Regions from separate parts of the Oryzomicrobium sp. genome, predicted to be linked through region 2. Evidence: predicted binding sites of a transcription regulator. Region 2 holds the regulator's gene; the other holds the start of a gene.

Region 1 (14,223 bases), on a different contig from region 2:
AGGAGTTACGCAGGATGCCGCCTTCGCCGCGCACCCCTTCGGTGATCAGCACGCCGGCACCGGCCACGCCGGTCGGGTGGAACTGCCAGAACTCCATGTCCTCGAGCGGGATGCCGGCGCGGGCCGCCATGCCGAGGCCGTCACCGGTGTTGATGAAGGCGTTGGTGGAGCTGTGGAAGATGCGGCCGGCGCCGCCGGTGGCGAACAGGGTGGCCTTGGCGTGGAAGATGTGGATCTCGCCGGTTTCCATCTCCATAGCGGTCACGCCCAGCACGGTGCCGTCCACGTCGCGGATCAGGTCCAGGGCCATCCATTCCACGAAGAACTGGGTGTTGGCCTTGACGTTGCGCTGATACATGGCGTGCAGCATGGCGTGACCGGTACGGTCGGCCGCGGCACAGGAACGGCGCACGGGGCGCTCGCCGAAGTTGGACATGTGGCCACCGAAGGGGCGCTGGTAGATCTTGCCGTTGTCCAGACGGTCGAAGGGCATGCCGTAGTGTTCGAGCTCGACCACCACTTCATTGGCCTTGCGGCACATGAATTCGATGGCGTCCTGGTCGCCCAGCCAGTCCGACCCCTTGACGGTGTCGTACATGTGCCAGTGCCAGTGATCTTCCTCGGAGTTGCCGAGGGAGGCGGCCACGCCGCCCTGGGCGGCCACAGTGTGGGAACGGGTCGGGAAGACCTTGGACAGCACGGCGGTCTTGAGACCGGCTTCGGACAGCTGGATGGCGGCGCGCAGACCGGCGCCGCCGGCGCCGACGATCACCGCATCGTACTTATGAACGGGAATATTCACTTACAGTCTCCACAGAATCTGGGCGGCCCAGCCGGCATAGCCAACCAGGGCGGCGATCACGACAACCATCAGGCCGAGGCGCAGGCCGGTGGGCTTGATGTAGTCCATGAAGATGTCGCGCACGCCGATCCAGGCGTGGTAGAAGAGGGAAAGCAGCGCCAGGAAGGTGGCGAATTTCATGAAGCCGGAGGCGAACAGGCCGTGCCAGGCTTCATAGGTGCTGCCGCCGTTGGCGACGACCGCCGCCAGCAGGATGACGGTGTAGACGGCCATGATGACCGCGGTGGCGCGCTGGGCGATCCAGTCACGCAGGCCGTAGCCGGCCCCGACAACAATACGATTTACCACAGCAGCAGCCCCCCCAGGATGACCGTCGCCAGCAGGCTGACGGCAAAGGAAATCTTGGCGGTCATGCGGGCGGCTTCTTTTTCGATGCCGATATGACCGTCGAGCAGCAGGTAACGGATACCGGCGCAGAAGTGATGGCAGTAGGCCCACAGCAGGCCGAGCAGGATGACCTTGACAACGATGTTGCCGGCCAGCCCCTTCACCATGGCGAAGGACTCGGGCGAAGCCAGGCTGCTCTGGAGCAGCCACAGCAGCACCGGCAGGAACAGGAACAGGCCTGCGCCGCTGACGCGGTGGAGAATCGACAGGACAGCCGGCAAAGGCTGCTTGATCGTCAGGAGGTCCAAGTTCTTTGGACGTTTCTTCTTCATGGTGAGCTCAGCCATGTATCTTCATCCCTCAAACTAAGTGCGGCCGAATCTTGAAGCCCCGGAACATCCGGCACTTCCGGGTCAGACCGCCCGACCCGCTTACTGCGCTACTGCTACTTCTTGTTGCAGACTCCCCGCTGAAACAGCGGACCCCGCCCGCCCCTTCCGGGCCGGGCAAGCTGAAAATTATATCCTTCCCCGAAAACCTCTGTCCTGACGGCTAGCCATCGCACCCGTTCAGCTCAGTTCATTGAGGTAGACGTGCTTCTGGGTCGAGTAGAAACCGCGCCGCCATTCCACCGGCTTGTTGCCATAGGTATAGGTAACGCGCTCGACCAGCAGCAAGGGGCTGCCCTCCGGCACCTGGAGCCGCTCCGCCACGCCGCGCTCGGCGGCGACGGCGCGAATGCGCTCCTCGGCGCGCAGCATGCGCACGCCGTAGCGGGACTCGAACAGGCTGTAGAGGGATTTGTCGCTGGACTTGAGTACGTCCAGGGTAAGATCGGGGAACAGTTCGCCCGGCAGATAAATTTCATCCACCACCACCGGCTCGCCCTCGAAGCGCAGCAAGCGGTGCACGATGGTGACCGGCGCGCCATGCTCCAGGTCGAGCACCCGGGCGGCGTCGACGCCGGCCTTGACGCGGATGCAGTCGAGAGGCTCGCTGTCGTGGGGCTGCAAGCCACCGTCGATGGGCACCAGGCGAAGGAAACGGAAGAAGGCGCGAGGATCGGCGTGGGTGGCAACAAAAGTGCCCTTGCCCTGGCGCCGGATCAGGAGGTTTTCGGCGGCCATCTCGTCGATGGCCTTGCGCACGGTCCCCTGGCTGACATTGAAGCGGGCCGCCAGTTCGGTTTCACTGGGGATGGCATCGCCCGGCTGCCATTCTCCGGCCTCCAGGCTCTTCATCATCAGCTCCTTGATCTGCCGGTAGAGCGGCGAGAAGGTCGGAGACGCGGTGGGCGTACGATTCATGGGCGGGTATTTGAACATAAATTGTCGGGAACGTCTATTCTAAAACTTTATTCTTACATCTTATATAAGACATATGATAGGTCATTGACTTATCAGCACTTAATTCCTAATATCCCCCTGCTCACGAACCCCGACCGCCCATGGGTCGACGGGCGACGCCAGGAAGGGCACAATTGCCCTCCCCCATGCCCCGCCCGCGCCCACAGCAACACGCCTGCCGGCCAGGGATGCAGCAATCGCCACGCAGCATTTTTTTATAGACAGCCTTAACAGGAGTCGCACCATGTCCAAAGCCCCCGTTCGCGTCGCCGTCACTGGCGCCGCCGGCCAGATCGGCTACAGCCTGCTGTTCCGCATCGCCAGCGGCGAAATGCTCGGTAAGGACCAACCCGTCATTCTTCAACTCCTCGACCTGCCCCAGGCCCAGAAGGCCGTCCAGGGCGTGATCATGGAACTGGAAGACTGTGCCTTCCCGCTGCTCGCCGGTGTGGTCGCCACCGACGATCCGAACGTGGCCTTCAAGGACGCCGACTACTGCCTGCTGGTGGGCGCTCGCCCCCGCGGCCCCGGCATGGAGCGCGCCGATCTGCTGACCGCCAACGGTGCCATCTTCACCGTCCAGGGCAAGGCCATCGCCGAGAACGCCAACGAGAACGTGAAGGTCCTGGTGGTGGGCAACCCCTGCAACACCAACGCCTACATCGCCCGCGCCGCCGCCATCAAGGTCGGCCGCACCAACCCGAACAACTACCACGGCATGCTGCGCCTGGACCACAACCGCGCCCTGTCCCAGCTGTCCGCCAAGACCGGCCGCCCGGTGTCCTCCTTCAAGCAGATGGTGGTCTGGGGCAACCACTCCCCCACCATGTACGCCGACTACCGTTTCGCCACCTCCAACGGCGATAACGTCAAGGCCCTGGTGAACGACGCTGTCTGGAACAACGACGTGTTCCTGCCCACCGTCGGCAAGCGCGGCGCCGCCATCATCGACGCCCGCGGCCTGTCCTCCGCCGCCTCCGCCGCCAACGCCGCCATCGACCACATGCACGACTGGGCCCTCGGCTCCGAAGACTGGGTCACCATGGGCGTACCCGCTCCCGCCGGCAACAGCTACGGCATCCCCGAAGGCGTGGTGTTCGGCTTCCCCTGCGAGTGCAAGGGCGGTTCCTTCAAGGTCATCGACGGCCTGGAAATCGACGCCTACTCCAAGGAAAAGATCCAGAAGACCCTCGACGAGCTCGAAGGCGAGCGCGCCGCCGTGGCCGACATGCTCAAGTAAGACTGCCTGTCGCCGCATGAAAAGCCGCCGGTTTTCCGGCGGCTTTTTTGTTGTCGGCCGTACCAGGCAGCAGCCACGCCGAGCGTACAATGCCGCCTCGCCCCGGCCCCACCGATCCGACCTCCCACCAGCGGAGACCGCCATGCCCCTCGCCCGCCGCATCGTTTCCCTTGCCTGCCTCACCATGCTCCTGCTGGCGCCGCCCGCCATCGCCGGGACGGCCGAGCCGAATGTGCAGCCTGGGTTATGGGAATTCAACGTCGAGATGACCATGCCCGGCGCTCCAGGCCACCTGCCGGCCCAGACCTTTCAGCGCTGCCTGAGCGCCAAGGACATCGCCGAGCATCGGCACCTCGCACCTGGCGACGCAAAGAATCCCTGCAAGGTGAGCAACGCCCGCAACGGCGCCGGCACTTTTTCTTACGACATGGCGTGCACCAGCGGCGGCCAGGCCATGGCCGGCTCAGCCTCTGGCACGTTCAGTGCCGACCGGTTCGAGCTGGAAAGCCGCATGCGCTTCACCCCGGCCATCCAGGGCATGGGCGAGATCCAGCAGCACCTGAGCGGCCGCCGCCTGGGCGGTTGCTGAACATAGCCGCAGACCGATGCGCCTGACCATCCTCCACCAGGACGAGCACCTGGTCGCCATCGACAAACCCCCCGGCCTGCTCACCCACCGCAGCTTCCTCGATTTCCACGAGACCCGCTTCGCCGTCCAATTGCTGCGCGACCAGCTCGGCCGCAAGGTCTGGCCGGTGCACCGCCTGGACAAAGGCACCTCGGGGATCCTGCTGTTCGCTTTCTCCCCCGAGGACTGCCGCGCCCTGGGCGAGGCCTTCGCCCGCCAGGACGCGGAAAAGACCTACTTGGCGGTGGTGCGCGGCCATCCGGAGGAATCCGGCGAAATCGACCATCCCCTCAGTCGCCAGGACGACGGCGACGACGGCCCGCCCGAACTGGGGCGCAACGCCGAGCACGGCCAGGCCGCCAGCGCCAGCCAGGACGCCGTCACCCGCTATCGGCGGCTGGCAGCCATCGAGCTGCCCATCGCGGTGGACCGCTACCCCACCAGCCGTTACGCCCTGGTGGCCCTCGCCCCTCTCACCGGTCGGCGGCACCAGCTGCGCCGGCACATGAAGCACATCGCCCACCCGATCATCGGCGATTCCCGCTACGGCAAAGGCCGACACAACCGCATGATCCAGGAACACTTCGGCGCCCACCGCCTGCTCCTGCACTGCGTCGAAACCCGCTTCATCCACCCATTCAGCGGCCATCCCCTGGTCCTGCGCGCCCCCCTTTCCGGCGATTTTGCCGCCCTGGTGGCACGCTGGGGCTGGAACGACGCCCTGCCCGAAGCCTGGCACCCTCCCCGCACCGAGGGCTGACGCCGCTGCAACTTCCCCACCGCCGGCGACGTCTTAGGGTTTTTGGGAAGGCACTCGGCGCCCTGGGCCGATGCGCTTCCGCAGCCCTGGGAGGAAGAGCATGTTCTGGCGCAACCGACTACCCGACTTCGTCCAACGCCTGGCCCGCCATGACCTGCCGCTGGCCATCGCGCTCTGGGACGGCACCCGCTTCGCCCTGGGCAGCAATCCGGCCGTCACCCTGCACATCCGCGACAGCACCGGCCTGACCCGCCTGCTGCGCCCCAGCCTGGACCGGCTGGGGGAAGCCTACGTGGAAGGCCACATCGACGTGGAAGGTCCGCTGCACGCCCTGATCGACGGCGCCACCCGGCTCGCCAGCCACGCCCTCGCCCCCCGCGGCCGCTACGGCCGCATCCACCATGCGGTGCGCCACTCGCGCAAGGTGGATGCGGACTCCATCGCCTACCACTACGATGTCTCCAACGATTTCTACCGGCTCTGGCTGGACCGGGAAATGGTCTATTCCTGCGGGTATTTCACCGCCCCCGACGACACCCTGGAAGCGGCCCAGATCGCCAAGCTCGACCACATCCTGACCAAGATCCGCCTGCGCCCCGGCGACCGCCTGCTGGACGTAGGCTGCGGCTGGGGCGCCCTGGTGCTGCGGGCGGTGCAGAAGTATGGCGCCAAGGCGGTGGGCATCACCCTGTCCCAGCACCAGTACGAACTGGCCCGGGAGCGCATCGCCCAGGCCGGCGTGGCCGACCGCTGCGAAGTGATTCTCACCGACTACCGGGACGTGGCGGGCAAGTTCGACCGCATCACCAGCGTCGGCATGTTCGAGCACGTAGGGCTGAAAAACCTGCGCGGCTACTTCGGTACCCTGCGCAAGCTGCTCAACGACGACGGCGTGGTGCTCAACCACGGCATCACCTCCACCGACCCGGGCTCCGGTGAAACCCCCTGGGGCGGCGGCCGCTTCATCGACCGCTACGTTTTTCCCAATGGCGAGCTGCCCCACATTTCCCTGGCCCTGCGCGAGCTTGAGGCGGCGGGACTGGAAGCGGCCGACGTGGAAAACCTGCGCCGTCACTATGCCCTCACCCTGGATCACTGGACCCGGCGCTTCGAGGCCAACGGCGAGGAAATCCGCCGCCTCGCCGGGGAAAAGCGCTACCGCATCTGGCGCGTCTACCTGGCCGGCTGCGCCCACGGCTTCCGCCACGGCTGGATGGCCATCCACCAGATTCTGGCCACCCCCTACGGCCACCCCAGCCCCCTGCCCCTGACCCGCCGCTGGATGTACGAAGGCTGAGGCGCCCCAAAACAAACGGAGCATCGATACACGATGCTCCGTTTTGTTTTACCGCAACGGCGGACGTGCCGCCTGGCGGTTAGGACGCTGCCAGCGCCGGCTTATCGCTGCCGCCGCTTGCGGCGCCGCCCGTTGTCTCTGAGGCATTGCCGCCGCTACCCGACCCACTGCCATTGCCCGACAGCAGGGCCAGTTTGGCGGTGAGGAAATCGTCCAGCCCCTTGTGTACCAGATCGTAGGTTTTCATGATGCCGCTCTCGACATCGCCGTTGAACACCCCCAGCCCCTTGAGCAGATCCCGGGCTTCGCCGAAGCCCTTCTCGAAGCCGCCCCGGATCAGGTCTACGAAATCGCGTGCCAGGGTTTCCGGGTCCTGGTTGGGATGCTTGGCGGCGTAGGCGTCGAAAAAGGCAGTGGACAGGCTGACGATGCGCCCCGCCGTGGCCTCCGGCGAGTTGTCCTGGCTCATGGCGGCCTGTACCGCATCGGGCCCCAGGTCCGGTGCCAGTACGCTGTTGATCTTGTCGATGGCGGCGCTGAACAGGGCGGCCTGGGAATTGTCGCCGGCCTGGATCGATACTTCCAGGGAGGCTTTCAGGATCTGCACGTTCAACTGACTGCGCGCGCCGGCGCCCGGGGATTGGGCCGGCGCGGTGGATGCGCCCGATGCTGCACTGGTATTGCCGTTACCCGTCTGGGAAGCCTGAGGAATCGCAGCAGCACCATTGCCGGCGAGGGAGGAAATCGTCATGGCATTCTCCTTTGTCATGAGACCCAACGCGGGCCGTTTCCTATATATCGGTATTTATTGAAAAAACTTGAGCCAAATCCTTCTTGGCCTTTCCAGCCGCCACACCGACGCCACGCCCAGACTCGCCTACGCAGTGGTTGCGCAAAAATTAGTGAACGCCGTATAATTTTTTACGTCGTTCAAAATTTTCAGCCGCCATGCGCCCCGAACCTTCACCCCAAGCCCCCTCCCTCGTCGACACGCCCTCGGCCGACGGCCGCCGTTCCCGCAAGCGCCAACAGACCGCCGAACACTTGGTCCGGGTTGCCTTCGAACTGTTCGCCAGCCACGGCTACGACCAGGTGACCATGGAACAGATCGCCGCCACCGCCGACGTGGCCAAGGGCACCCTGTACAACCATTTCCCGGTCAAGGAGGCCCTGGTCAAGGCCCGCATGCACGCGGACCTGGCCCGGGAGCTTCCGACCCTGCTCGCCGCCCTGCCCGCGGACCTGGGAGCCCGCACCCGGTTGCGCCGGTTCCTGCACCTTTCCGCCGATTACTCGGAGCGGGGGCGCGACTACCTGCCCCACTACATCCACTACCGCCTCAGCCAGCCCATCGCCGAGATCCGCCCGGAGGATCGCAGCGGCATGAACCAGATCTTTGCCCGCTTCATCGCCGACGGTCAGGCCCGGGGCGAAATTCGCAGCGACGTATCGCCTGAGCAGTTGGGCCATACCCTCCAGTTCATGTACCTCTGCGCCCTGCTGCGCTGGCTGCAGATTCCCGGGATCGACCTCAAGGCCACCCTGGATGCCATGGTGGATTTGATTTTCGACGGCTGCGCCGGGGACGTCCGCTCATGAACGCCGCCCCTGCCCTATCCCCCATCGCCGCGCTGATGGATCTTGCCGCCGCCGCGGAGGCCCCGGTCGCCCAGGTCGGCGGCAAGGGACGGCAACTCGGCCAGCTCCTGCAACTGGGCCTGCCGGTGCCCGGCGGCTTCGTCATCACGGCCCCAGCTCTTGCTGACGCCTTCACCGGCGCGCCCCGCGACGCCACCCGCCCGCCGCCGCTCCCCGACGCCCTGCTGGCCGTCCTGGATGCCGAACTGCGCAAGCGGGGCTGGGAAGGGACGCCCCTGGCGGTGCGCTCCTCGGCCCCCCAGGAAGATTCGCAAAAGGCGTCCTTCGCCGGCATCCACCGCAGCGAGTTGAACGTGATCGGCGCCCCGGCCCTGGCCCGGGCCGTCGCCGCCGTCTGGTCGTCCCTGTGGACCGCCCATGCCGCCGCCTACCGGCAACGGCTGGGCATCGCCGATGCGGATGCCGCCATGGCGGTCGTGGTGATGCCCCTTGTCCCGGCCCGGCTTTCTGGCGTCGCCTTCACCTGCGACCCGCGAAGCGGCCGGGACGACCGCTACGTGATCAACGCGGTGAGCGGCCTCGGCGAGGCCCTGGTGGGCGGTAGCGAGAACGGCGAGACGATCGTCCTCGAAGAGCGGCGCGACGACGATGCCTTCATCCTCGTCGAACGCCAGCCCGCCCGGCAGAACGTCCGCGTCGTCCCGGCCCCCGGAGGCGGCACCCGGCACGAGACGCTGCCGCCGGAGAGCAGCGATACCGCCCCCCTGCTGGACGATACCCACGCCGTCGAACTGGCCCGCTTGCTGCGCGATGCTGCTCAGGCCCTGGATTACGCCGATCCCTGTTTCGACATCGAGTGGGTGTGGGACGGCGAGCGCTTCCACCTCGCCCAGGCCCGCCCAGTCACCGCCCGGCCCTGGCACTGCTACCCGGAGTTGGCCGGGCAGCCGGCCATCTGGACCAACGGCAACAGCCGCGACGTGGCGCCCCTGCCCATGAACGCCATGGACTGGTTCCACTGGCGCGGCATGGTGGACACCATGCTCGAACAAGGCCATCGCCTCGCCGGCTTTCCCCTGCTGGCGGGCGCGCGGCGCTTCGCCCTCCTCGACGGCCGGCTCTATATCAATGCCGCCCTGGTGCAGTGGGAAGGCTATGCCGGCTTCGGCATCACGCCCAAGCAGATGAACGGCCTGATGGGCGGCCACCAGCCCGAAATCACGGTGCCGCCCGCCACCTGGGTGCGGCGGCTGGCCTGGGTCCGTCACACCCTGCGCTACCTGGTGGGCGCCCGGGCGCTGCGCCGGCAGGGCAAGGCCGAGGCCGCCCAGGCCTTCGCCGATGCCCGCCGCTGGCGCCAGGACGACCTGGCCGGTCTGGCCGATGCCACCCTGGCCGGACGGCTCGCGGCCAACCGCGCCTATTTCCGCAACCGCATCGGCATGGCCTTCCTGCAAGGGTCCGGCGGCGCCAACCTGTACCAGTTGGTGAATCTGGTGGAAACGCAATTGCCCGGCGAAGGCCACGCCCTCGTGGCGGCGGTAATGGCCGGCGGGCCGCCCAGCGTCAGCGCCCAGCAGGGCTACGACCTCGCCGCCCTCGCCAGTGCGGCCCGGGCCGAGCCCGCCGCCCGGGACTGGCTCCGCCAGGGCGCCCCCTGGGACCTGGCCCGGCTGCCCGCCGACAGCCCCTTCCGCCGGGGCTTTGCCGACTTCCTCGACCGCTACGGCCACCGGGGCATTTACGAAAGCTATCTGCGCAACCCCCGTTTCCGCGAAAGTCCGGACTACCTGCTCGATACGGTGGCCGGCCTGGTGGATGCGGACCTGGGCGCCATCGCGCGCCGGCGCGATGAAGCGGCCCGGACGGCCTGGTCCCGGCTCCAGCGCGGGCTTCCCTGGGCAAAACGGCTCGCGGCCCGGGTGCTGGTGGGCATTGCCCGCAACGAAATCGGCGACCGGGAACGGGCCCGCAGCGCCTTCATCGCCTGCGCCGAAGTCAGTCGCCGCCTGCTGCTCGAAGCCGGCCGGCGACTGGCGCAGCGGGGCACGCTGCATTCCCGGGAGGAAGTCTTCGACCTCACCCATCACGAGTTGGACGACGCCCTGAAGGGCCGCATCGGCGCCCAGGCCCTGGCCCCCCGGGTGGCGGCCCGGCGGCGGCGCCTGGCCGAGTGGGAAGCGCAGACGCCACCGGAAGTGATCCTCAGCAGCGCCGCCGAAGCCCGCCCCCAACCTCCCGCCGAACCCGCCGTGGGCAATGCCGGGGCGGATTGCTGGACCGGCGTCGCGGTGGGCTGCGGTACCGCCACGGGGGCGGCCCGCCTGATTCACCGCCCGGAAGACGGCATCCATCTCGCCCCGGGCGAAATCCTCGTCGCCCCCTCCACCGACCCGGCCTGGACCCCGCTCTTTCTCAAGGCCGGTGGCCTGGTGATGGAAACCGGCGGCTACCTTTCCCACGGCGCCATCGTCGCCCGGGAGTTCGGCATCCCGGCGGTGGTCAACCTGCCCGGCATCCTGGCCGCCCTCGCTTCGGGTGAAACGGTGGAGGTGGACGGCAGCCGCGGCACCGTGCGCCGCAGCGCGCCGGCGCCAACGGAATCCGCGCCTTGAGCGAAACACCCCCGGGGGGCACCGGTATCATGACGCCATGGATACCCGCCTGCGTCCCCCAGCCCCCGCCCTGGCCGGCCTCATCCAGAACCTGCTGGTCACCACCCTGCCCGCCGGCCCCTATGCCAAGCCGGCCAGCATCCACGCCATCTTCCTGCTGGTGCTGCGCGGCAGCATCCGCCTCGACCTGCCGGACGGCCCCGTACCCATGCCCACCCTATGCCTGTGCGGCGGGACCGGCACACCCCGCTTCGCCGCAGCCGCTCCCGGCACCCGGGTGCTGATGGCGGCAGTGCGCCCGGGCGGGCTCCGCTGCCTGCTGGGCATACCCAACGATACGGTCTGCGAGGGCTTGTTCGCCCTGGAAGAACTGGCGCCCCGGGCCGAGGTGGCGGCCCTGGCCGAATCCCTGGCGGCGGCGCCGGATGAGGATACCCAGTTGGCCCAGTTCGAGAATTTTCTCGTGCGCCGCAGCCGCAGCATCGCCGCGCCGGGCCCGGACTTGGCGCTGCCGGCCGATTGGCACGCCCGTCCCGTGGCAGCGCTGGCGGAGCAGCACGGCATCGGGGTGCGCCAGTTCGAGCGGCGTTTTCTCGCCAGCTTCGGCCAACCCTGGCGCAAGGTGCGGCAGCAACTGCGTTGCAGTTCCCTGATCACCCGCTTGCTCGACACCCCCGCCCTGGCCGGGGCGCGCCATTCCCTGGACTGGGCCGGCCTGGCCGCCGAGGCGGGCTATACCGACCAGGCCCATTTGAGCCGGGACATGCGCCACTTCACCGGCTACTCCCCGGGGGAATGGCAGCGCCGCTGCGCCGAGCGCGATCCGGCCCTATGGCCCTACCTGTTCTCACGCCGGCAGATCGTGGATTTTTTCGGCAGCGCCGGCTTCTAGGCTGCGCTCCGGCCCACCGCGCCGAGCAGAAAGCCGGGGCGTAGCCAGGCCCAGCATCCCCGTGTCGTTTCGCTACAAGACGCCCAGGCGAGGCCGGCGCTAGAGTCCGGCGCATCCTTCAAACCGCCCGAGGCCGCCATGCCCGAACTCACCGACCGCATTCCCCTCGCCTCCCGCCTCCACGGCGAACAGGCCGCCTACTCTTACCGGGATTCCTTCACCCTGCCGGTGCGCCGGGGCGATCTGGATGCCGAGGGCCTGATGGCCCTGTTCTTCGCCACGGTGCCGCCCTGGCTGTCGCGCCTGACGGCACTGCGCAACGTCCTGGTGCGCCCTTTCGGCCTGAAGACCGGCACCGGGCCGATGCTGCCCATCGCACCTCCCTTCACGGTGGGGCAGCGGATCGGCCTGTTCCGCCTGCTGGCCCTGGACGGCCGGGAAGCGGTGCTCGGCGACGACGACCGGCACCTGAATTTCCGCATCTCCCTGCTGCTCGACGACAACGGCGGCGATGGCGGCACGCCGGCCCTGAGCGCCTCGACCCTGGTGCGTCCCCACAACCGGCTGGGCCGGATCTACCTGGCCCTGGTGCTTCCCATCCACCGCCTGGCGGTACCCGCCGTGACCCGGCGCATGGCGATGCTGATCGACCGGGCGCCTTGAATCACGACCGGCTGCGACTCTTGCCCGGCCAGCCTCCAGAAAAAAAAACGGCCCCGCCTTGTGGGCGGAGCCGTTCCCTCCTCGCTACTTCCTTTGGTTTTATTTCTGCATCGTTACCCGTGGATCAGAGGGTAACGGTGTCGGCCACGTCGCGGAATTCAGCGATCTGGTCGAAATTCATGTACCGGTAGATGTCGGCGGCCTTCTGGTTGACCACGTTCACCTGCTCCATGTACTCGGCCACGCTCGGTATCTTGCCAAGCAGGGCGCAGACGGCCGCCAGTTCGGCGGAACCCAGGTAGACCCGGGTGTCGATGCCCAGCCGGTTCGGGAAGTTCCGGGTGGAGGTGGACATGGCGGTGGAACCCTTGCGGATCTGCGCCTGGTTGCCCATGCACAGGGAGCAGCCGGGCATTTCCATGCGGGCGCCGGACTTGCCGAGGACCGAGTAGTAGCCTTCCTCGTTGAGGATCATGGCGTCCATCTTGGTCGGCGGGGCGATCCACAGGCGGGTCGGGATGTCGGACTTGCCGTCCAGCACCTTGCCCGCGGCGCGGAAGTGGCCGATGTTGGTCATGCAGGAGCCGATAAACACTTCGTCGATCTTGTCGCCAGCGACTTCGGACAGCAGCTTCACGTCGTCCGGGTCGTTCGGGCAGGCGACGATGGGCTCGTTGATGTCGGCCAGGTCGATCTCGATCACGGCAGCGTATTCGGCATCGGCATCGCCCTTGAGCAGCTCGCCCTTGGCGATCCACTCTTCCATGGCCTTGATGCGGCGCTTCAGGGTGCGGGCATCCTGGTAGCCGTTGGCGATCATCCACTTCATCAAGGTGATGTTCGAGTTCATGTACTCGACGATCGGTTCCTTGTTGAGGTGCACCGTGCAGCCGGCGGCGGAGCGTTCGGCGGAGGCGTCGGTCAGTTCGAAGGCCTGTTCCACCTTCAGGTCGGGCAGACCTTCGATTTCCAGGATGCGGCCGGAGAAGATGTTCTTCTTGCCCTTCTTCTCGACGGTCAGCAGGCCCTGCTGGATCGCGTAGTAAGGGATCGCATGGACCAGGTCACGCAGGGTGATGCCCGGTTGCAGCTTGCCCTTGAAGCGCACCAGCACCGACTCCGGCATGTCCAGCGGCATCACGCCGGTGGCGGCGGCGAAGGCCACCAGGCCGGAGCCGGCCGGGAACGAGATGCCGATCGGGAAGCGGGTGTGCGAGTCGCCGCCGGTACCAACGGTATCGGGCAGCAGCATGCGGTTCAGCCAGCTGTGGATGATGCCGTCGCCCGGGCGCAGCGACACGCCGCCACGGGTCATGATGAAGTCGGGCAGGGTGTGGTGGGTCTTGACGTCGATCGGCTTCGGATAGGCCGCGGTGTGGCAGAAGGACTGCATCACCAGGTCGGCGGAGAAGCCGAGGCAGGCGAGGTCCTTCAGTTCGTCGCGGGTCATCGGGCCGGTGGTGTCCTGGGAACCGACGGTGGTCATCTTCGGTTCGCAGTAGGTGCCCGGGCGGATGCCCTGGCCTTCCGGCAGGCCGCAGGCACGGCCGACCATCTTCTGCGCCAGGGAGAAGCCCTTGCCGGAATCGGCCGGGTTCTGGGGCAGGCGGAACAGGGCGGAGGGGGCCAGGCCCAGGGCCTCACGGGCCTTGGCGGTGAGGCCGCGACCGATGATCAGGGGGATGCGGCCGCCGGCGCGCACTTCGTCCAGAATCACCAGAGTCTTGAGCTGGGATTCGGCGATCACGGCACCGTTCTTGAGGGCGGTGACCTTGCCGTTGGCGTGGTCGACCTTCAGTTCGATCTCGTCGCCCATGTCCATCTGGCCGGCGTCGATTTCGATCGGCAGGGCGCCGGCGTCTTCCATGGTGTTGAAGAAGATCGGGGCGATCTTGGAACCCAGGCACACGCCGCCGAAGCGCTTGTTCGGCACGAAGGGGATGTCTTCGCCGGTGAACCACAGCACCGAGTTGGTGGCGGACTTGCGGGAGGAG
Region 2 (14,223 bases):
ACGGCAATACGTTAAGGAAGAATCGTGCCAGCCAGCCCATGACCTGGGATTCGCTGATGCTGCCGGTGGACTTGTACTCAATCCGCGCATCGGCCACCTGGGACGAGGCAGCGGTGTTGTTGGTGCCGACGAAGAGCGGGTTGATGACACCGGAAAGCCGCACGAATTCTTGCTGGGAGCCGATAGCAATCTGCTTCTCCCCGGAGACCAGGAGGTTGCCGTTGGGCAACACCTCGATCACCGTGGCGGTGATGGTACCGGAGAACACGTTGGTGTTGTTGGATTGCCCCTGGCCGTTGAGCGCGGAATTGGACGTGGCATTGAGCCCCATGCCCATCAGACTCTTGCCCGGCAGGCCGTTCAGGGTCGGCACCGCCGCCTGGATGCTGCTGTCGCGGGTGGCCTTGGTGGCCTGATTGGTGGAGGCGTTGGTGTTCTCGGTGATGGTGATGGTGATGGTGTCGCCGACGAAGCGGGCGCGCCGGTCCTCGAACAGGGGGCGGAAATTGGCGTTCTGGTAAATGCTGCCGTTGGCGGCAACAATTTCCGCCTTGGGCTGGGGCCGGGCCGTCATCGGCTGGTGGATGTTGGTGGGCGGCACCGAGGCGCAGCCGGCCAGGAGGGCTGCGACGCCGGCGGCGGCAAGCAGCAGGCCGCGGCGCAGGGTGGGCAGGTTCATGGCATTCGTCCTTGTCGTTGCAATCCAGGCTTACAACTGGGTCAGGCGGCCCAGCATCGCGTCGGAGGTGGAAATGACCTTGGTGTTCATCTCGTAGGCACGCTGGGTCTGGATCATCGTCACCAGCTCCTCGGCCACGTTCACGTTGGAGGTCTCGACGTAATTCTGGTTGAGGCTGCCCAGGCCGTTGGTGCCGGGAATGTTGGGCTGGGGAGCGCCGCTGGCGGCGGTTTCCTGGAACAGGTTCTCGCCGACGCTCTGCAGGCCGCCCGGGTTGATGAAGCCCGCCAATTGGATCTGGCCCAGCTGCTGGGCGTTGGTCTGGCCCGGCAAGGTCACGCTGACTACCCCGTCCTTGCCGATGGTCAGGGTCAGGGCGTTGGAGGGAATGGTGATGTTGGGCTGCAGGGGATAGCCGCTGGAGGTGACCAGTTGGCCCTGGTTGTCCTGCTGAAACGAACCGTCCCGGGTATAGGCGATGGTGCCGTCCGGCATCAGGATCTGGAAGAAGCCGTTGCCGTTGATGGCCACGTCCATCGCGTTGCCGGTCTGCTGCAGGTTGCCCTGGGTGAAGACGCGGGCGGTGGAGACGGGGCGCACGCCAGTACCGATCTGCAGGCCGGAGGGAATCTGGGTCTGCTGGGACGACTGGGCGCCGGGCTGGCGGACGGTCTGGTAGAGCAGATCCTCGAACACCGCACGGGAGCGCTTGAAGCCGTTGGTGCTGACGTTGGCCAGGTTGTTGGAAATCACGTCCAGCTGGGTCTGCTGGGCATCCAGGCCGGTCCGTGCAATCCAGAGTGAGCGGATCATCGGTGCATTCTTCCTAGTTATTCATCGCGCCGGTCAGCTGGAGAGGCTGAGCAGCTGGTCAGCGCTGCGGGCATTGGTATCGGCTTTCTGCAACATCTGTACCTGCATCTCGAACTGCCGGGACAGGGAGATCAGGGTGACCATGCTGTCCACCACGTTCACGTTGCTCCCTTCCAGGGTTTCCGGCGCCAGACGCACGTTCGGGTCGGCATCGGCCGGCTGGCCGTTCTTCAGGCGGAAGAAACCGTCGGCGCCCCGCTCCAGGGTCGAGGGGTCCGGATTCACCAGCTTGATCTGGCTGACCGAGTCGGTCACGTTGGGCGTGCCGAACTGGGGCACCACCGATACCGTGCCGTCCGGGGCAACGGTCACCCGGTTGTCCGGCGGTACCGCGATCGGGCCGCTGGGGGAGAGCACCGGATAGCCGTCCGGCGTCTGCAACTGGCCGTTGGCGCTGACCTGCAGGTTGCCGGCCCGGGTATAGACCTCCTGGCCGTTGGGCGCCTGGACAGCGATCCAACCCTGGCCCTGCACGGCCACGTCAAGGGCGCGGCCGGTGTAGCTGAGGGTGCCCTGATCGAACACGTCCTTGACCGAGGCATCCACCACGAAGGCCCGGGTCGGCATCCCTTCGCCCTGCACCTGTACGGCACGGAACTGGTGATCCTGGCTGCGGTAGCCCACGGTGGATGCGTTCGCCAGGTTGTTGGCCACGCCGGCCTGCCGCAGGAAGGCATGCTTGGCGCCGCTCATGGCCGTGTAGATGAGGCGATCCATGGAATCCGGTCAGGTCAGTGAGGTTGGCTACGGGTTACAGGTCAGAACGGCGATCAGCGCAGGTTGACCAGGGTGTTCATGATCGAATCCTGGGTCTTGATGGTCTGGGCGTTGGCCTGGTAGTTGCGCTGCTGAGTGATCATGGCCACCAGTTCGCCGGTCAGGTCCACGTTCGATTCTTCGATCGAGTTGGACTGGAGCACCCCCATGCTGCCGGTGTTGGGGGTACCAATGGCCGGCTGGCCGGAGGCGGACGTCTGGGCCCACTGGTTGTTACCCAGGCTGGTGAGGCCGTTGGGGTTCTGGAAGTTGGCCATCACCACCTGGGCCAGGTTGCGGGCCTGGCCGTTGCTGTAGCGCCCCTGGACGATGCCGTCGGCACCCACCGACAGGCCCACCAGGCGGCCCGAGCTGTAGCCATCAGAGGTAACGGTATTGGTACCGCTGGTGCTGCCGTACTGGGTCGTGCCGGTAAAGTCGAGGCCGAACACCAGGGGAGTGGTCGCACCGTTGGGCTTGTTCACTCCGGCGGCGGTCAGGTCAGCCGTGATACCGGCCAAGTTCACGCTCACCCCCGTAATCGGCATGGCGGTAGTGAGCTTGCCGTTGGTGTCGAAATTGAGGGTGATGGGGTTGCCGGCACCGGCCCCCAGGTCCACGTTGGAGAACTGGGTACCATCCACGTTGGCATAGACCTGCCACTGCCCGGGGGTCGCCGTCTGCCGGAAGTAGTAGGTCATGGTGTGGGAATTACCCAGGGAATCGTAAATTTGGGCTGGAGTCGAGTAGGTGTACGACGTGGCGCTGACGGTCGCCAGGCCGTTGGTCGGCCCCGGGGACACGGTGGGAGCCCAGGCGGTGCTCGGCACGAGGGAGCGGGAATCCAGGTTCACCACCGCCTGAACGCCCTTGAAGCCGGTGCCGGTACTGGCGCCGGTGGCCACCGGCGCCAGGTCGGTGGCGCTGATCTGGATTTCCTGGGGCGTGGTGGCGGCGATGTTGCCGGTGGCATCGGCCAGGTAGCCGGTCAGTTTGTAGCCCTGGTCGTTGACGATGTAGTTGCTGTTGTCGAGGTGGAACTGGCCGTTGCGGGTGTAGGTGATGGCCCCGTTCTGGCTCATGCGGAAGAAGCCGTTGCCGTTGATCGAGATGTCCAGGGGGTTGTTGGTGGTGGTGATGTTGCCCTGGGTGAACTGCTGGACCACCGCCGCCAGCGAGGTGCCGATGCCCACCTGCATCGCGCCGCCCCCGTTGAGGGCGTTGGCATAGACGTCGGCGAAGTGGGCGTTTGCCGCCTTGAAGCCGACCGTGCTCGCGTTGGCAACGTTGTTGCCGATCACATCCAGCGCCTTGGACGAGGCGGCGAGTCCACTCAAGCCTTGTTGGAATGCCATGTTCTAACTCCTGACTGATCGTTTTTACCGGGCTGCCGGCGCTTTTTGCCGGTCTGGATGGACGGCGGGCTTAGAGAATCTGGCGGACGTCGGAGAACGACACCTGCTGGGAGCCCAGATCCAGGTTGAATCCGGTACTGGTACGAACCAATGCAGTTACCGTGCCAAGTTGCAGCGCAGTGGCCTTGACGGCACTGCCGCTCTTGGAGGCCGTCACGTCGAAGGTGTAGCTGCCCTGGGGCAGCGCCGTGCCGTCGGCGCCCTTGCCGTCCCAGATGAAGGCGAAGCTGCCGGCGCTGTTGGCACCCAGCTCCTCGGTCGCCACGACCTGGCCGGTGGAATCCTTGATGTTGACCACCACCTTGTCGGCGGCGCTGCCCAGCTCGATCCCCGCCAGGCCACCGTTCTCGCCGAGCGCCAGGGTGTTGCCGCTGGTCAGCACGTTCTTGCCGAGCAGGGCGGCGCTCTGCACCCCCTGGGCATCCGTGAAGGCCGACATCATCTGCGCCATGGTGGTGTTGAGCTTCTCGATGCCGCTGACGGTGTTGATCTGAGCCAACTGGGACGTCATCTGGGCGTTGTCCATGGGGTTGAGCGGATCCTGGTTCTGCAGCTGGGTGGTGAGCAGCTTGAGGAACGTGGTCTGCATGTCGGAAGCGGTCGTGCTGGAACCGGACGACTTGGACCCGGACGAACTCGACGAGCCGCTTTTGTACGCAGCCAGGGGATCAGTGGAGGACTGGACGGTGGACATGGTGGTCTCCTACGTAACAGGGTATGGATGCGCGGCTTACTGGCCGAGATTGAGAGTGCGCATCAGCAGAGTCTTGGCGGTATTCATGACTTCCGCGTTGGTCTGGTAGGACCGGGAGGCGGAAATCATGTTGGTCATTTCCTCGACCACGTCCACGTTGGGCATGGTCACGTAGCCGTCGGCGTTGGCCGCCGGGCTGCGGGGGTCGTAGATCAGGCGGCCCGGGGCGGCGCTTTCCACCACCTGCTGCACCTTGACCCCCATGGAGGCCTGGGTGGAGCCCATCGGCACCGCTTCGAACACCACCTGCTTGGCCCGGTAGGGCTGGCCGTTGGCCGAGACCATGGAGTCGGCGTTGGCCAGGTTGCTGGCCACGGTGTTCAGGCGCATGGACTGGGCGGTCAAGGCGCTGCCGGCGATATTGAAGACGCTCAACATGCTCATGGTGATTATTCCTGTTCGTTGGCGGGCGCCGAAGGTCAGCCGTTGTTGCTCTGGATCGCCGACTGCATGGTGCGGAACTGGCCGGAGATGAAGGTCACGGCAGCTTCGTAGTGCAGGGCGTTGTCGGTGAAGGAGGCCCGTTCGGTGTCCATGTCCACCGTGTTGCCGTCCACGCTCGACTGCACGTCGCGGCGGTAGAGCACCGGGAAGGGCGACGGGCTGCCGGTGCCGGACAGGTGGCGAGTGTTGGTGCGGGCCAGATCGACGCCGCTATCCTGGCTCTTGCCGGCCACCGCATCGGCGAACACCGACTGGAAATCGATGTCACGGGCCTTGTAGTTGGGGGTGTCCGCGTTGGCGATGTTGGCCGCCAGGATCTGCTGGCGCTGGGAGCGCACGCCGAGCGCCTGGCGCTGGACGTTGATGAGCTGATCGAGTTTGCTGGCCACCACGGGAAACCTCGCTGGAGAAGACTGGCTTTTCCTTAGCGGATTTCATGCCAACTCCCTTCTTGCTCCGCCAGCCCCGGGAAACGCCGTGCAGGGCCGGGGTCACGGCCCGGGCGATGCCGCCGGCGCCGCTCCTATCCATGCCATCCGGCAAGTTTTGCCGGGGGCCCGCCCCTGGGGCACAATAGCCCTGCCCCGCCACTCCGATGCCGATCCCATGCCTCGTCTGCTCGCCCCGCTGCTCGTCTTCCTGTTAACCCTGGCATCCCTGCCGGGACATGCCCAGGGCAACGGGGTGGAGGCCGTGGTGTACAACGCGGTGGACCGCTTCCTGGCAACCCAGACCCAGGGGTTGCCCGGCCGGGTCAGCAGCAGCATCGGCACCCTGGACCCGCGTACCCAGCTCACCCCCTGCCCTGCCGTCGAGGCTTTCCTGCCCAACGGCGCCCGGCTGTGGGGGCGCTCCACCGTGGGCGTGCGCTGCAACGCGCCGGCCGGCTGGACCGTGTTCGTGCCGGTCACCGTCAGCGTGATGGGCAATTACCTGGTATCGGCCCGCCCCCTGGCCCCCAACCAGCCCCTCCAGGCCGCCGACGTGGCCCTGGCCAGCGGCGACCTGGCCACCCTGCCGGCCGGGGTAGTCACCGATACCGGGCAACTAGTGGGCAAAAGCCTGCGCAACGCCATCGCCGCCGGCCAGCCGATCCGGGCCGACCAGTTGATCGCACCGCTGGTGGTGCGCCAGGGCCAACCAGTCAAGCTGGTGTCCCAGGGGGCCGGCTTCTCGGTGAGCGCCGAGGGCACCGCCCTGTCGAACGCAGCAGAAGGCCAACCCGCCCAGGTGCGCACAGCCAATGGCCAGACCGTCAGCGGCACCGCCCGTGCCGGCGGGATCGTCGAAGTCAGCTTTTAACGCCCCGTTCCCGCCCGCTGTGGGTGAAATCGGCTACAATTCAAGCGGATGCATCTGCTTGATGCCCGGGCCCGGCAATGCGATTTGCAAAACGGCATAACAAAGGGCCTCAAGTTTCTCGCCGTTGTGCCGATAGAAGGATTTGCTAGGAAACTATTTCAGAGGCCCATCGTGAAAATCTCACCCTCTGCCACCCCACCGGCCAGTACCACCGGCAGCTACGCTGCCGGCGACGCGCGCGTCCGGCAGCAAACCCGTACCGAGGAAGCGCCGTCCGGCGAGGATGTGCGCGTCAGCCTGTCCCGCAGTGAAGAGGCCGCCAGCAGCGACAGCCCCTTCGACGCCGGCCGGGTGGCCGCCATCCGCCAGGCCATCAGCGAAGGCCGCTTCTCCATCAATTCCGGCGCCATTGCTGATCGCCTGCTCGCCACCGCGCGGGAACTGGTCCAGGGCAGCCCGGAACGGGCCGGCCGTCAGGCCTGATCAGTCCGAATGGCTACTGCCACGCCTCCCGCAGCCGCCACACCAGGTGAATTCGCTACCCTGCTGAGTCAGGAGGAGTCGGCCATCGGCCAGTTCGTCACCTTGCTGCAACAGGAGCAGGCCGCCCTCACCGCCGGCCAGGTCGACAGTCTGGACGCCCTGGTGGCCGCCAAGACCCCCCTGGTCCAGCAACTCAACCGCATCGCCGATGAACGCCGCTACCTGCTCCAGGTCGCCGGCTTCACCAATGACCGCGCCGGTTTCCACGGTTACCTGGAAGCTCACGGTACCGCGGAGATGCGCGCCGCCTGGGAACGCCTGCAATCCCTCGCCCACCAGGCCCAGGAATTGAATGGGCTCAACGGCCAGTTGATCTCCCAACGTCTGCAGGGGGCCAGCGGCGCCCTCCAGGTGCTCCTCCAGCGGCACCAGGCCGGTAGCGGTGTCTATGGTCCCGACGGCCAGAAGCAGGCCGGCACCGGCAGCCGCCTGATCGACTCGGTCTGAATTCGATCTGAACGGCGGCAGCGCAAGCGACCGGCGGCGATACTAGATGCCCCAACGGAAACGCCCTCTTGCGAGGGCGTTGTCATTTGCGCTGCTCCCCGGGGCCTACGACCGCCCCGGATTCTCTCGATTTCAGCGCCCCGGTTGTCCCCCTCCTCCGCCCAGGGCGGCCCCCACCGCCGAAGCGGCGGCAGGCGAAGTGGCCACACCGCCACGGCCTGCCGCGGCAGCGGCCTGGGGCTGCTCCGGTGGCGGTGCCAGGGGAGGCGCCTCCGGTTCGAGCGGGATGGCCGACTCGATCAGGATCGAGACGCGTCGGTTGCGCGCCCGGCCTTCTAGGCTGTCATTGCTTTCCACCGGCCGGTGCTCGCCGTAGCCGATGGCGGTGAGGCGCTGCGGCGACACTCCGGCATCGACGAACAGGCGCAGCACCGTGGTGGCCCGCACCGCCGACAGTTCCCAGTTGGAGGGGTACTGGGAGGTGCGGATGGGCACGTTGTCGGTATGCCCCTCGATCACGATGGGGAATTCGGTGGGCGCCAGCACCTCGCCGACCATGCGCAGGGCCTGGACCGAGGTCGTTTCCAGCTGGGCCTGGCCGGGCGAGAAGAGGACGCTGTCGGCGATCTCGATGGTCACGCCCTTGTCGGTTTCCACCAGGCGCACCTTGCCCTGGCGCACCAGGGGGGCCAACACGCGAAAGATGTCCTGGGCCACATTGCGCATCTTCTCGCGCTGGGCCTGGCGACGCGCCTCGCTCTTGGGGTCCTGCTGCACCACGATCTGCTTGACCGCCGCATTAGGCGTGGTAACCACCTGCATCTGCCCGGCCCCGACGATCTGCACGTTGCGGAAGGCCGACACCAGGGAATCGGACAACACCCGGTACTTGCCTTCGTTCACCGAGGAAATGGCGTACATCACCACGAAGAAGGCGAACAGCAGGGTGATGAAGTCGGCGTAGGAGACGAGCCAGCGCTCCAGGTTCTCGTGCTCGTCCTCGTGGCCGCGCCGACGCTTCGCCATGAAATCAGCCCAGGTAGCCGCGCATGCGGCCTTCGATGATGCGCGGGTTGTCGCCGTTGGCGATGCCCACCAGGCCGTCCACGAACATTTCCCGGGCGGTGACCAGGCGGCCCGCGTAGGCCAGCAGCTTCTTGGACATGGGGATCAGCACCAGGTTGGCCAGCCCCACGCCGTAGATGGTGGCGACGAAGGCCACGGCGATGCCCGCCCCCAGCTTGGAGGGATCGGTCAGGTTTTCCATGACGTGGATGAGGCCCATAACCGCGCCAAGGATGCCGATGGTGGGCGAATAACCGCCGGCGGATTCCCACACCTTGGCGGCCTGCTTGAGATCGCTCTCGTAGGCGCCGATCTCCACCTCGAGCACTTCCCGCAGGCGTTCCGGCTCCGCGCCATCCACCAGCAATTGCAGACCCTTGCGGTAAAAGGGATCGGTCTGGGCGGCAATGAAACCTTCCAGCGCCAGCAGGCCCTCGCGGCGGGAAATCTGGCTCCAATTGGCCACCTGGTCGATCAGTCGCTTGGTTTCCACCTGGGGCGGCAGGACCACCCACTTGAGCATGCGCAGGGCGCGGGTGAAGGTGGCCGACGGGCTTTGCAGCAGGATGGCCCCGAGCGTGCCGCCGATCACGATGACAAAGGCGGTGGGCTGCAACAGGGAGCCGATGTGCCCCCCCTCGAAAATCTGTCCTCCGACGATGGCAGTGAGGCCCACCACCAGGCCGATCAGGCTGATCTTATCCATGACGCCCCTTCTTGGTCTTCTTCACTTTTCCCTCCTCGCCCAACACCCGGGCGCGCAGCCGGGCGATGGCCTGGCTGTGCAGCTGGCAGACCCGGGATTCGGTCACGCCGAGGACTTCGCCGATCTCGCGCAGGTTGAGCTCTTCTTCGTAGTACAGGGCCATCACCAGTTTTTCGCGCTCGGGCAGAGCATCGATCCCTGCCACCAGCGTCTGGCGCAGCCCCTGATCCTCCAGCCGGCGCAAGGGATCATCGTCTTCGCTGCCGGCATGGCGGTCGAGAAACGATTCGCCCTCTTCGTCGGAGAAATCCTCGAAATAGAGAATCTGGTGACCCCGGGCGTCGAGCAGCAGACGCTGGTAGTCCGCCAGAGGCATTTCCAGGGAATCGGCCAGTTCCTGCTCGGTAGGCGGGCGGCCATTGGCATGCTCGAGCCGATGCACCGCCTGCTCCACGCGCCGCAGCTCGCGCCGCAGCCCCCGGGGCAACCAGTCGTTTTCGCGCAAGCCGTCCAGCATTGCACCGCGGATGCGCTGGGTGGCGTAGGTCTCGAACTGGGCGCCCATGCCGCTTTCGAAGCGGGTCATGGCGTCCAGCAGACCGATCATGCCATTCTGGACCAGGTCATCCACCAACACGCTGGCCGGCAAGCGCGCCATCAGGTGATGGGCGATGCGTTTGACGAGCGGGGCGTAATGCTGGATCAGCTGCTCCCTATCAAGCTGTCCGGCAGGGGTATACATCGGCTCTGGTACTGGCTATCCGGCAAGGACAGCGGTTGGCGTTATTTGTTGGCTCAAGTGTAACAGCTGTTGGGTGAACTGTCCGAGTCCCCCCGGCCCCTGAGAATCGGCCACTGGCCAGGACATCAGGTCGGCCGCCAGCATCCTGAGAGCATAGGACACCGGGCTATCCGGATAGGCGGCGATCACCGGCTGGGCCAACCGCACCGCCCGGCGCAGGGCCTCGTCGTGGGGCAGGGTCGCGGCCAGGTCCACCCGCACACCGAGCCGGCTGGCCGCCACCTGGGCCATGTTATCGAAAATGGCGGCAGCTTCCTCGGGCAGGCGGATGTTGTTGAGTAGCACCCGGAAGTGGCGCCGGCCGTAGGACTGGCTGAGGCGCTTGATCAGGGCATAGGCCTCGGTGATGGCCGCGGTGTCGCCCGACACCACCACCAGGGTCTCGCCCGCCGCCAGCCCCAGGGGGGAAACGCCGGACGGGGTTGGGGCGCCGTCCACCAGGATCACGTCCACCGGCCGATCGATACCCGCCAAGGTGTCGGCCAGGGCCCGCTGTTGGGCCGGCGTGGCGGCGGCCATGGCGCGCATCGCCTGGGCCACCGGCAGCAGGGTCACCCCCGGCGCCACCGGCAGCAACGCCTCGGCCAGGGTACAGCGGCCGCGCAGCACATCGAGCAGATCGGCCCGGGGCATGGCGCCGAACAAGGCGGCTACCGATTTTTCGCCGTTCTCGTCGAGGATCAGCACCTCCTGGCCCTGGCGCCCCAGGGTGGCGGCCAACTGGGCCAGGACGACGCTGCGGCCAACGCCGGTGCGGCCGGCGATGCAATTGACCACCCGCACCGTTTCCTGGCCGAAGATGCGGCGCAGCCCCGCCGCCTGGTCGGCATAGAACTCAGCCATGGCTGCCTCCGGAACTGGGCAGGCCGGCATTGGCCATTACCAGGGTCGGTTCGAGCCCTGCGTAACGGTGGGGCGAATCGCCGGGCACGTCGCGGAAGGCGCGGTGCAGCAGGTAGGTGCGGTTGGGCAGGTGCAGGTCTTCCGGCACCCGCTGGCCGTTGGAAACGTAGTGCAGCGACAGGCCATGGCGGATCACCGTGTCCAGGGCCGAGGCCAGGCTGGCCGCCTCGTCCACCTTGGTCAGGATGCACCCGGCCAGACCGTCGCCGGGCTGGTCGCCCCGGTAGGCGCGGATCACGTCGTCCAGGGTGTCGCCCTTGCTGGTGGCGGACAGCAACAGCAGGCGGCGCACGCTACCGCCGGAAACCAGCATGGCGATCTGCTCCTGGACGTGCTTGTCCTTCTGGCTCATGCCCATGGTGTCGATCAGCACCATGTGCTTGTGGGACAGCTCGGCCAGGGTCTGGCGCAGGTCGGAAGCGTCGCGCACCAGGTGCACCGACACCCCCAGGATACGGCCGTAGATGCGCAGTTGCTCGTGGGCGCCGATCCGGTAGCCGTCGGTGGTCACCAGGGCCACCTTGGCGGCGCCGTGGCGCACCACGCAGCGGGCCGCCAGCTTGGCGGTGGTGGTGGTCTTGCCCACGCCGGTGGGGCCGACCAGGGCATAGACGCCGCCCTGCTCGATGATGTCGGCGTCCGAAGCCAGGGTCATCAGGGAACGGTCCGCCGCCCCTTTCACCCAGATCATGGCCTGGGCCGCATCCAGCCCTTCGGGCAGGCCGGAGAGCAGCTCCCGGGCGAATCCGGGCGAAAACCCGGCATCGAGCAACTGGGCCAGGACCTGGGTCTTGCCCGGCTCGTGGCGCCCCGTCTCGGCCCAGCTGAAGCCAGCCAGGTGCTGTTCCACCACCTTGCGCAGGGCTCGCAGTTCGTCCATCACCGCCTGGGAAACGCCTGGCTCCTCGGCGCGTGGTAGGGGCTCGGGGCGAAGGGAACGGCGGGGTTCCGCGGCGATGGCCGCAGGCCGCTCCATGGCCGGCGGCGCCATCGGAGGCACAGGCGGCGGAACAATGCCGCGGGGCGCGGCCACCTCCTGCCGCACCTGGCGAAACGGGGCATAGCCGGCCTCGGCAGCGGGGCGCGGCAAGGGGGCGGGACGCTGTTCCGGCGGCGGAGCCATGCCGCCGGCCAGGTCGGCCAGGGGCATCGGCGTCGGACGGACCGGCGCCTGGGCAGCGGCAGCGCGCGCCGCGCTCAGACTGACGGAATAATCGTCGCCGTCGTCGCTGCGGGCGGCAGGCAGCCGGGGAGCGACCGGCACCGGCCCCTGCTCGTCGCGGGACGGGCCGGGGGCGATGGCCGCCATGTCCCGGGCGGCGACCGCCATGATCTCGACACCGCCGGCCACGCCCCGGTTGGACAGGATGATGGCGTCGGCGCCCAGGGTCTCCTTGACCTTGCGCAGCGCCTCCCGGGCGTTGACGGCGATGAATTTCTTGACGTTCATGACCTACCTCCGATGATCGAGGTCACTTTGATGATCTTCGTTTCGGGTACTTCCGCGTGGGCAATCACCTTGAGCTGGGGCACCGAACGACGGAGGAAGCGGGACAACAGTGCGCGGATGCTGCCGGGAACCAGCAGCACCGCCGGCAGGCCGAGCTCTTCCTGGCGCTGCGCCGCTGCAGCGGTTTCGCGCACCAGGGTGTCAGCCAGGCCCGGTTCGATGGTGGCGCCGTCGCCGGAGCCGGACACGGCCTGGACCAGGATGCGCTCCAGCTGGGGATCCAGGGCCATGACCTGCATGTCGGCGTTGCCCGGATAGAGCTGCTGGATGATGGCACGCCCCATGGATTGGCGCACCTGGGCGGTGAGAGCCTCGGCGTCGGCATTGCGCGGCGCATGCTCGGCCAGGGTCTCGAGGATGGTGCGCATGTCGCGGATGGCAATGCCCTCTTCGAGCAGGTTCTGCAGCACCTTTTGCAGGGTTCCCAAGGGGATGAGCTTGGGCACCAGGTCTTCGGTGAGCTTGGGGGCTTCCTTGCCGACGTAATCCACCAGGGCCTGTGTCTCCTGGCGGCCGAGCAACTCGGCGGCATGGGACATGATCAGGTGGTTGAGGTGGGTCGCCACCACGGTGCTGGAATCGACGACGGTGTAGCCAAAGGCCTGGGCCTGGTCCTTGAGGGCGGCCTCGACCCACACCGCCGGCAGACCGAAGGCCGGGTCGATGGTCTTGTTGCCGCTGATCTCGGCGGCCACCCGGCCCGGGTTGATGGCCAGGAACTGGCCCGGATAGGCGTCCCCGCCGCCGATCTCCACCCCCTTGAGCTGGATACGGTAGGCGTTGGGCTTGAGTTCCAGGTTGTCGCGGATGTGCACCGAGGGGACCAGGAAGCCGATTTCCTGGGCGAATTTCTTGCGGATGCCGCGGATGCGCTTGAGCAGCTCGCCGTCCTGGTTCTTGTCCACCAGCGGGATCAGGCGGTAACCCACTTCCAGGCCGAGCACGTCCACCGGCAGCACGTCGCTCCAGCTGGCCTCCTGGGCTTCCTGGGGCGGTTTGGCCTGGACTGGCACCGGTTTGGCCTTGGCCACCTCGGTGGTTTTCTTCGACAGATGCCACGAGTAGTAGCCCAGGGTGCCGGCAAAGAGCAGGAAGACCAGGTTGGGCATGCCCGGGATGATCCCCAGGCCGCCGACGATCACCGCCGTCACGCCCATCACCCGGCTATTGGAGAGGAGCTGGCTGAGGAACTGCTGGGCGATCGGCTCGTTGTCGCCGACCCGGGTCACCACCATGCCGGCGGCGATCGAGATCATCAGGGCGGGAATCTGGGCCACTAGCCCGTCGCCGATGGTCAGCAGCACGTACTGCTTGGCGGCGGTGGCGGCATCCATGTTGTGCTGGAGCACGCCGATGACCAAGCCACCGACCACGTTGATGAGCATGATGACGATACCGGCCACCGCGTCGCCGCGCACGAACTTGGACGAACCGTCCATGGAGCCGTAGAAGTCGGCCTCGGTGGCGATCTCTGTGCGGCGCTTGCGTGCCTCGTCCTCGCCGATCAGGCCGGCGTTGAGGTCGGCGTCGATGGCCATCTGCTTGCCGGGCATGGCATCGAGGGTGAAGCGGGCCGACACTTCGGCCACCCGGCCGGCGCCCTTGGTGACCACCACGAAGTTGATCACCACCAGGATGAGGAAGACGATCAGGCCGATGGCGTAATTGCCGCCCACCAGAAAGTGGCCGAAGGCCTCGATCACCTTGCCGGCGGCATCCGGCCCTTCGTGGCCGTGCAGCAGCACCACCCGGGTGGAGGCCACGTTGAGCGACAGGCGCAGCAGGGTGGTGACCAGCAGCAGGGTCGGGAAGACCGAGAAGTCCAGGGGCTTCTGGGTGTTGATGGCGGCCAGCAGGACGATGATCGACAGGGCGATGTTGAAGGTGAACAACACGTCCAGGGCGAAGGCGGGCAGCGGCAGCACCATCATCGCCAGGATCATCAGAATGAGGATCGGCCCCGCCAGCTGCTGGGGCGAGAGGCGGCTGAACAAGCCGCGCAGGACGGCGCTGGCTTCAGCCAT

What was found. Region 2 encodes FliA, which starts transcription of late flagellar genes. Its sites were predicted from a motif close to CTAAAGTTNNNNNNNNNNNNGCCGNTA; they were not measured.
Region 1: the regulator FliA is predicted to act here: its motif matches at 7,257-7,283, upstream of V7Z98_RS14615 (DUF5610 domain-containing protein).

What each region holds. Positions count from the first base shown of each region.
Region 1 covers NZ_DAISLS010000014.1:60,584-74,806, reverse strand. Annotated here, with positions in the region: gene sdhA (succinate dehydrogenase flavoprotein subunit) at 1-802, opposite strand, end outside; gene sdhD (succinate dehydrogenase, hydrophobic membrane anchor protein) at 803-1,150, opposite strand; gene sdhC (succinate dehydrogenase, cytochrome b556 subunit) at 1,144-1,536, opposite strand; gene V7Z98_RS14640 (GntR family transcriptional regulator) at 1,759-2,496, opposite strand; gene V7Z98_RS14635 (malate dehydrogenase) at 2,780-3,775, shown strand; gene V7Z98_RS14630 (DUF3617 domain-containing protein) at 3,918-4,364, shown strand; gene V7Z98_RS14625 (pseudouridine synthase) at 4,381-5,163, shown strand; gene V7Z98_RS14620 (SAM-dependent methyltransferase) at 5,264-6,460, shown strand; gene V7Z98_RS14615 (DUF5610 domain-containing protein) at 6,540-7,211, opposite strand; gene V7Z98_RS14610 (TetR/AcrR family transcriptional regulator) at 7,409-8,059, shown strand; gene V7Z98_RS14605 (PEP/pyruvate-binding domain-containing protein) at 8,056-10,674, shown strand; gene V7Z98_RS14600 (helix-turn-helix domain-containing protein) at 10,712-11,566, shown strand; gene V7Z98_RS14595 (DUF2867 domain-containing protein) at 11,705-12,229, shown strand; gene acnB (bifunctional aconitate hydratase 2/2-methylisocitrate dehydratase) at 12,354-14,223, opposite strand, start outside.
Region 2 covers NZ_DAISLS010000012.1:25,650-39,872, reverse strand. Annotated here, with positions in the region: gene V7Z98_RS12785 (flagellar basal body L-ring protein FlgH) at 1-679, opposite strand, end outside; gene flgG (flagellar basal-body rod protein FlgG) at 710-1,492, opposite strand; gene flgF (flagellar basal-body rod protein FlgF) at 1,526-2,269, opposite strand; gene flgE (flagellar hook protein FlgE) at 2,323-3,663, opposite strand; gene V7Z98_RS12765 (flagellar hook assembly protein FlgD) at 3,734-4,417, opposite strand; gene flgC (flagellar basal body rod protein FlgC) at 4,454-4,861, opposite strand; gene flgB (flagellar basal body rod protein FlgB) at 4,897-5,313, opposite strand; gene flgA (flagellar basal body P-ring formation chaperone FlgA) at 5,528-6,223, shown strand; gene flgM (flagellar biosynthesis anti-sigma factor FlgM) at 6,395-6,706, shown strand; gene V7Z98_RS12740 (flagella synthesis protein FlgN) at 6,716-7,213, shown strand; gene motD (flagellar motor protein MotD) at 7,346-8,239, opposite strand; gene V7Z98_RS12730 (flagellar motor protein) at 8,244-8,984, opposite strand; gene V7Z98_RS12725 (RNA polymerase sigma factor FliA) at 8,977-9,726, opposite strand; gene V7Z98_RS12720 (MinD/ParA family ATP-binding protein) at 9,742-10,629, opposite strand; gene flhF (flagellar biosynthesis protein FlhF) at 10,622-12,139, opposite strand; gene flhA (flagellar biosynthesis protein FlhA) at 12,136-14,223, opposite strand; gene flhB (flagellar biosynthesis protein FlhB) at 14,216-14,223, opposite strand, start outside.